Regions from separate parts of the Mesorhizobium sp. C277A genome, predicted to be linked through region 1. Evidence: predicted binding sites of a transcription regulator. Region 1 holds the regulator's gene; the other holds the start of a gene.
The links. Region 1 encodes HrcA, which represses chaperone genes, less so after heat shock. Its sites were predicted from a motif close to GTTAGCACTCNCNNNNNGNGAGTGCTAAC; they were not measured.
Positions count from the first base shown of each region.

Region 2: a site for HrcA is predicted at 1,814-1,842, ahead of groES (co-chaperone GroES). Genes of this name have one in related genera too.

Region 1 is NZ_JAMYVW010000002.1:5,101,010-5,104,720, forward strand. It holds gene NKK52_RS25160 (VOC family protein) at 1-219, opposite strand, end outside; gene rph (ribonuclease PH) at 410-1,126, opposite strand; gene hrcA (heat-inducible transcriptional repressor HrcA) at 1,282-2,367, shown strand; gene NKK52_RS25175 (hypothetical protein) at 2,404-2,604, shown strand; gene NKK52_RS25180 (PQQ-dependent sugar dehydrogenase) at 2,714-3,711, shown strand, end outside.
Region 2 is NZ_JAMYVW010000004.1:346,633-350,343, reverse strand. It holds gene NKK52_RS31250 (adenosylmethionine--8-amino-7-oxononanoate transaminase) at 1-482, shown strand, start outside; gene bioZ (3-oxopimeloyl-[acyl-carrier-protein] synthase BioZ) at 479-1,462, shown strand; gene groES (co-chaperone GroES) at 1,895-2,191, shown strand; gene groL (chaperonin GroEL) at 2,255-3,711, shown strand, end outside.

The sequences.
Region 1 (3,711 bases):
GCCATGTGGCGGCACTTTCAGCCGCGCATCGGGCGCCGGCGGGATTTTGGTGGCTTCGGCATTGAAGACCAGCAGCACGCCCGGGCCGCAGCGGAAGAAGAGATGGCGGCCGTCGACCTTGCCGAGGAGAGGGAGGCCGAGGACATCGGAGTAGAAGGTCTCGGCAGCCGGCAAATCAGTGACGTAAAGTGCCGATTCCAGAATCGCGGAGGGAGTCACGAGGCACCCCCCTCTGCCCTGCCGGGCATCTCCCCCGCAAGGGGGGAGATTGGCAGTTCCGCTGGCGGCGTCTCAACGTTGATGGTTGGCGAAAACGGTAGCGACCTCTGATCTCCCCCCTTGCGGGGGAGATGGCCGGCAGGCCAGAGGGGGGTGTGAAGGATCGCCGACGTCATCACGTTAAATTCAATCAGGCCACAGCCATCTGCTGCAAGCTCACCAGCCGCTGAATGCCCTTCTTGGCCAGGCCCATCAACTCCGCGAACTGCCCTTCCGAGAACGGCTCGCCCTCGGCGGTGCCCTGGATCTCGACGATGCCGCCCTTGCCGGTCATGACGAAATTGGCGTCGGTGCCGGCAGATGAATCCTCGATGTAGTCGAGGTCGATGACCGGCTGGCCGTCATGGATGCCGCAGGAAATTGCCGCGACATGGTCCTTCAGCACCTTGGCAACACTGGCCATCTGCCGCGCTTCCATCCAGCGCAGGCAATCGTAGAGCGCCACCCAGCCGCCGGTGATCGAGGCCGTGCGGGTGCCGCCATCGGCCTGGATGACGTCGCAGTCGACGGTGATCTGCTGTTCGCCCAGCGCCTGCAGGTCGACAACGGCGCGCAAGGAGCGGCCGATCAGCCGCTGGATTTCCAGCGTGCGGCCGCCTTGCTTGCCGGCCGAGGCTTCACGGCGCATGCGCTCGCCGGTCGAACGCGGCAGCATGCCGTATTCCGCCGTCACCCAGCCCTTGCCGGAATTACGCATCCAGCCTGGCACCTTTTCCTCCAGGCTCGCCGTGCACAACACATGCGTGTCGCCGAATTTCACCAGGCACGAGCCTTCGGCGTGTTTGGAGACGCCGCGCTCGAACGAGATGGCGCGCATTTCGTCGGCTTGGCGTTTGGAAGGGCGCATCGAGGCCTCTTTCTGTTCTTTTACGGTTGCGTCGGCGGCTTGTAGACGCATGCAGCCCATGGCGCAAAGGAAAAGGCCGGGCGATCTGGCACAGAGGCCGGGTTGCGCGGGGGCGATGGAAGTCTATATCCTTGAGCCGGAGGTTTTTGGCTCGAATGACCAAGGCAGTCACCGAACCCAGTCTGCTGGCGCCCGCGCTGCAATCGCTCGACATGCGTTCGCGCGACATTTTCCGGCGCATCGTCGAATCCTATCTGAAGGACGGTGAGCCTGTGGGATCGCGCAGCCTGTCGCGCATCCTGCCGTCGTCGCTGTCGCCGGCCACCATCCGCAACGTGATGAGCGACCTCGAGCATCTCGGCCTGATCTATGCCCCGCACATCTCGGCCGGGCGCCTGCCGACCCAGACCGGCCTGCGCTTCTTCGTCGATGCCTTCATGGAGCTTGGCGATCTCTCCGACGAGGAACGCCGGGTCATCGAGGCGCAGGTGCGCGCCTCCGGCTCGGGCGCGACGCTGGAACACATGCTGACCGAGGCCAGCCAGATGCTGTCGGGCATGTCGCGCGGCGCCGGCCTGGTGCTCGCCACCAAGAACGAGGTGGCGCTGAAGCACATCGAGTTCATCCAGCTCGAGCCGACCAAGGCGCTGGCGGTGATGGTGTCGCAGAATGGCGATGTCGAGAACCGCGTCGTCGACCTGCCGGCCGGCATCACCGTCTCGCAGCTGCACGAGGCCTCCAACTTCCTCAACGCCCATATCAGGGGCCGCACGCTCGCCGAGGCGCGCATCGAGATCGCCCGCATCAAGGACGAGACCAGGGCAGCGCTGGACACGCTGTCGCAGGATCTGGTCGAGAAAGGCCTGGCGGTGTGGGCCGGCGCCGATAGCGGCCTGCCGGCGCGCCTTATCGTGCGAGGCCGCGCCAATTTGCTCGAAAACGTCACCGCCCAGGCCGATATCGAATTGCTGCGCCACCTGTTCGAGGATCTGGAGACGCAGGACGGGCTGATCCAGCTGCTCGACCTCGCCGAGGACGGCCCCGGCGTGCGGATCTTCATCGGCTCGGAAAACAAGCTGTTCTCGCTCTCCGGCTCGTCGCTGGTCGTGGCGCCTTACCGCGACAAGGACGCCCGCGTCGTCGGCGCGCTCGGCGTCATCGGCCCGACCAGGCTGAATTATGCCCGCATCGTGCCGATGGTCGACTACACGGCCCAATTGATTACCCGGATGTTAAGATAATTCCGAAGCCGGGATCACCGTAAAGGAGGGCGCAGAATGGCGCTTGAATCGTTCAAGGCCCAGATCAGCATGCTGCTCGAAGAAATGGTCAACCAGCCGGAGGACGAGCACGAAATCCAGGAGCAGCTGCGCGAAAAACTGCGCGAAATGCGCGCCATGGGCTTGCCGCTGCCGGAAGATCTCGTCGCATTGGAAAAGCGTCTCGACGACGATCTGGACGTCGAAGAGGAAAGTTGAGCGGTTCTCTCGTCGAATCTGCGCGCGCGCACGCTTCTCTTTTGCGGCGGCTGCACAATATCTCCCTTGTGCATGACGCGCCGACCGGCGCGAGTTCGAGGAGAACAGCATGATCCGGATTGCCGGCTTGGCAGGCCTTGCCCTGCTTCTGGCCACCAGCACCTTCGCCCAGGAGGCCGATCAACCGCTGCTGACCGGCAAGGACGCTTTCGGCGACTGGAAGGCCGACAAGCCAGGTGTGCGCCGGCTGATCAAGCCGGATGATCTGCAAAAGCCCAACATGACCGAATCCGCCTCCAACAGCGCCGGCCTCGGCGATCGGCCCGAGGGCGCGAAGCCCGTCCTGCCGCCTGGGTTTTCGGCCGAACTGGTTGCTTCCGGCATTTCCAATCCGCGGGTCGTGCGCGTGGCGCCGAACGGCGACCTGTTCGTCGCCGACAGTGACGCCAACCAGATCCGCGTCTATCGGCTGGCCAAGGGTAGCGCGAAGCCGGCCGAAGAGGGCATTTTTGCCGACAATCTAAACCAGCCCTATGGCATCGCCTTCTACCCGCATGGCGACAAGCCGCAATGGGTCTACGTCGCCAACAACGACAGCGTGGTCCGCTACGCCTATCGCGACGGCGACCTTAAAGCCTCCGGCGAACCGGAGACGATTGTCTCCGACATCCCTACCGGCGGCCACTGGACCCGCGATATCGCCTTCTCGCCGGACGGGAAGACGCTGTATCTCTCGGTCGGCTCCGGATCGAACGTCGCGGAGGGCATGCAGAAGGCACCGAAGGGCGGCCTTGACGCCTGGGCAAAATCACAGCCACTCGGCGCCACCTGGGGTTCCGAGGATGGCCGTGCCGACGTGCTGGCCTTCGGCCCCGACGGCAAGAATGGCCGCATCCTCGCTACCGGCCTGCGCAATTGCTCGGGCATGACCGTGCAGCTGGCCACCGGCGCGCTGTGGTGTGTCGTCAACGAGCGCGACGGTCTCGGCGACGATGTGCCGTTCGAATATGCCACCTCAGTCAAGGACGGCGCCTTCTATGGCTGGCCCTGGTATTATATCGGCGCCAACGAGGACCCGCGTCACGAGGGCGCGCGCCCAGACCTCGC
Region 2 (3,711 bases), on a different contig from region 1:
TGACCGGCGGCACCATCCCGCTGGCCGTAACGCTTGTCACCGATGCCATCTTCCGGGCGCACTATTCCGAGGACCGGAAGAAGACGTTTTTCCATTCGAGCTCCTACACCGCCAATCCGATTGCCTGTGCGGCAGCACTCGCCAATGTCGAGATCTGGCGCGACGAGCCAGTGGCCGGGCGGATCACGGCCTTGAGCGTGATGCAGGCCGTCGGGCTGCAACGCTTTCGGGACAATCCATATTTTGCCGACTGTCGAGCCACGGGAACGATCGCGGCGCTCGACCTGCGAACCGGTTCAGCAGGTTATCTCGCCGAGATTGGTCCGAAGCTGCGCGCTTTCTTCCTCGAGCGCGGCCTACTTGTGCGCCCGCTCGGCAATGTCCTCTACCTTCTGCCACCCTATTGCATCGCAGGCGACGAGCTCGAACGACTCTATGACGCCATCGAGGAGGCCGGGGAACGCTTCGGGTCAAGGCCATGAGCAAGTCGTCGCGCATTCTCGGACTTGGCCATCACGTGCCTGGGCGCAAGGTGGCCAATGCCGAGATCGAGAGCAATCTCGGCCTCGAGCCGGGCTGGATCGAAAGGCGTACCGGAATCCGTTCGCGCTTCTGGGCAACGGACGAAGACACGCTGTCGGGTCTTGCCACCCGGGCTGGCGACATGGCGCTGGTGAACGCCGGTATTGCGCGCCACGACATCGGTCTGCTGTTGCTTGCCACCTCGACGCCCGACCATCTTCTGCCGCCAAGCGCGCCGCTGGTCGCACACAAGCTTGGCCTTGGCCGCGCAGGCGCGGTCGATCTGACCGGCGCCTGCGCCGGCTTCATCTATGCGCTCATGTTTGCGGACGGGTTCACCCGCCTGCATGGCAAACCAGCGCTGGTCATCGCCGCCAACATCCTCAGCCGCCGCATCAATCCAGCCGAGCGCGCGAGCTCAGTCTTGTTCGCCGATGCCGCCGGCGCCCTGGTGATCGGTCAGTGCGATGATGCTGATCGGGGCATTCTCGGTGCCTCGGTGGCTTCGGACGGCTCGCGCTACGGGCTGATCCAGATTCCCGCAGGAGGAAGCAACACGCCGTTCCATGGCGACCTCGACCTCGGGCAGACCCGGATGACGATGACCGACGGGCCCGAAGTGTTCGCAAAAGCCGTCGAGATGATGACCGATTGCTCGACAGCCGCGCTAGCCACTGCGGGAGTGCGGCCACACAATGTCGGCCGGTTTGTGCCGCATCAGGCCAATACTCGGATTTTCGGCGCGGTCGGAAGAAACCTCGGCATTGCGGACCAAGCAATTGTCAAGACGATTGCCGAATACGGCAACTCTTCGGCCGCGACGGTCCCGCTGTCGCTCTCGCTCGCCAACCAGATGAAGCCATTCCAGCCAGGAGAGAAAATCCTTCTGGCGGCGGCGGGTGCGGGTCTCAGCGGCGGCGCTCTCGTGGTTGGAATCTAGCCGGCCGGCTCACGCGCGCAGGATTGGTCATGAACGGCAATAGGAGCAACAGAACCAATGCCAAAAAATGGCCTTCTGAAGCTCGACATAACCAAGCTGACGCAGCACGACCCGTGCGAGCCTCTGGATGAGTTCAAATGCAGCACCCGTTGCACCAATCGTACCATCTGAATAAAGCTCAATTACAAAGGGTGAGCCGCCCCATATATGTCGGATACCCGACATTGTTCACATAAAAGGCTCGATGCTTACACGCTCTTTGCTGCCTGCTCTTTGCTGTCTTCTCTTTTCTCTTTGCTCTTTGCTCTTCCGTCTTGACTAGCAGGAGCCTGCGGCTTATCTCATTGCCGCGTTAGCACTCGCTTCGGCTGAGTGCTAGGCATGCTCCGGCAACGGAGCACCGTTCAACATCCGCACCAAGGAAATCCAAAAATGGCAAAGTCGAATTTCCGGCCGCTGCATGACCGCGTGGTCGTACGCCGGGTCGAATCCGAATCCAAGACCGCCGGCGGGATCATCATCCCGGATACGGCGAAGGAAAAGCCGCAGGAAGGCGAGATCATCGCCGTCGGCTCCGGCGCTCGCGACGAAGCCGGCAAGCTGGTCCCGCTGGACGTCAAGGCCGGCGACCGCATCCTGTTCGGCAAGTGGTCGGGCACCGAAGTCAAGCTCAATGGCGAAGACCTTCTGATCATGAAGGAATCCGACATTATGGGCATCATCGGCTGATTATCGGCCTCACCGTCAACTGAATTTCGGGCTTGATCGCAAGCCCCTGCCAGGAGCTAAAAAATGGCTGCCAAAGACGTAAAATTCTCCCGCGACGCCCGCGAGCGCATGCTTCACGGCATCAACATCCTCGCCGACGCGGTGAAGGTGACCCTCGGTCCCAAGGGCCGCAACGTCGTCATCGACAAGTCGTTCGGCGCACCGCGCATCACCAAGGACGGCGTCACCGTCGCCAAGGAAATCGAACTTTCCGACAAGTTCGAAAACATGGGCGCGCAGATGATCCGCGAAGTTGCTTCGAAGACCAACGACATCGCCGGTGATGGCACCACGACCGCGACCGTCCTGGCGCAGTCGATCGTCCAGGAAGGTAACAAGGCCGTTGCCGCCGGCATGAACCCGATGGACCTGAAGCGCGGCATCGACCTGGCCGTGACCGAAGTGGTCGCGGCTCTCGGCAACGCTGCCAAGAAGATCAAGACCTCCGAGGAAGTTGCCCAGGTCGGCACGATCGCCGGCAATGGCGACGAGTCGGTCGGCAAGATGATCGCCGAAGCGATGCAGAAGGTCGGCAATGAAGGCGTCATCACGGTTGAAGAAGCCAAGACCGCCGAGACCGAGCTGGAAGTCGTCGAAGGCATGCAGTTCGACCGCGGCTATCTCTCGCCCTACTTCGTCACCAACGCCGACAAGATGGTTGCCGAGCTCGAGGACGTCTACATCCTCCTGCACGAGAAGAAGCTGTCCAACCTCCAGGCCATGCTGCCGGTTCTCGAAGCCGTCGTGCAGACCTCCAAGCCGCTGCTCATCATCTCGGAAGACGTCGAAGGCGAGGCTCTGGCCACGCTGGTCGTCAACAAGCTGCGCGGTGGCCTGAAGATCGCCGCCGTCAAGGCGCCGGGCTTCGGTGATCGCCGCAAGGCCATGCTGGAAGACATCGCCATCCTCACCGGTGGCCAGGTCATTTCGGAAGACCTCGGCATCAAGCTCGAGAATGTCGGCCTCAACATGCTCGGCCGCGCCAAGAAGGTGTCGATCTCCAAGGAGAACACCACCATTGTCGACGGCGCCGGCAAGAAGGACGAGATCCAGGGCCGCGTTGCCCAGATCAAGCAGCAGATCGAAGAGACCACGTCGGACTACGACAAGGAGAAGCTGCAGGAACGTCTGGCGAAGCTCGCGGGCGGCGTCGCGGTGATCCGCGTCGGCGGCGCGACGGAAGTCGAAGTCAAGGAAAAGAAGGACCGCGTCGATGACGCCCTCAACGCGACCCGCGCGGCCGTGGAAGAAGGCATCGTTGCAGGCGGCGGCGTCGCACTGCTGCGCGCTTCGGCCAACATCAAGGTCACCGGCGTCAATGCCGACCAGGCTGCCGGCATCAACATCGTTCGCCGTGCACTGCAGGCTCCGGCCCGTCAGATCGCTTCGAACGCAGGTGCGGAAGCTTCGATCGTTGCCGGCAAGATCCTCGACAACAAGGGCGCGACCTACGGCTACAACGCCCAGACCGGCGAATATGG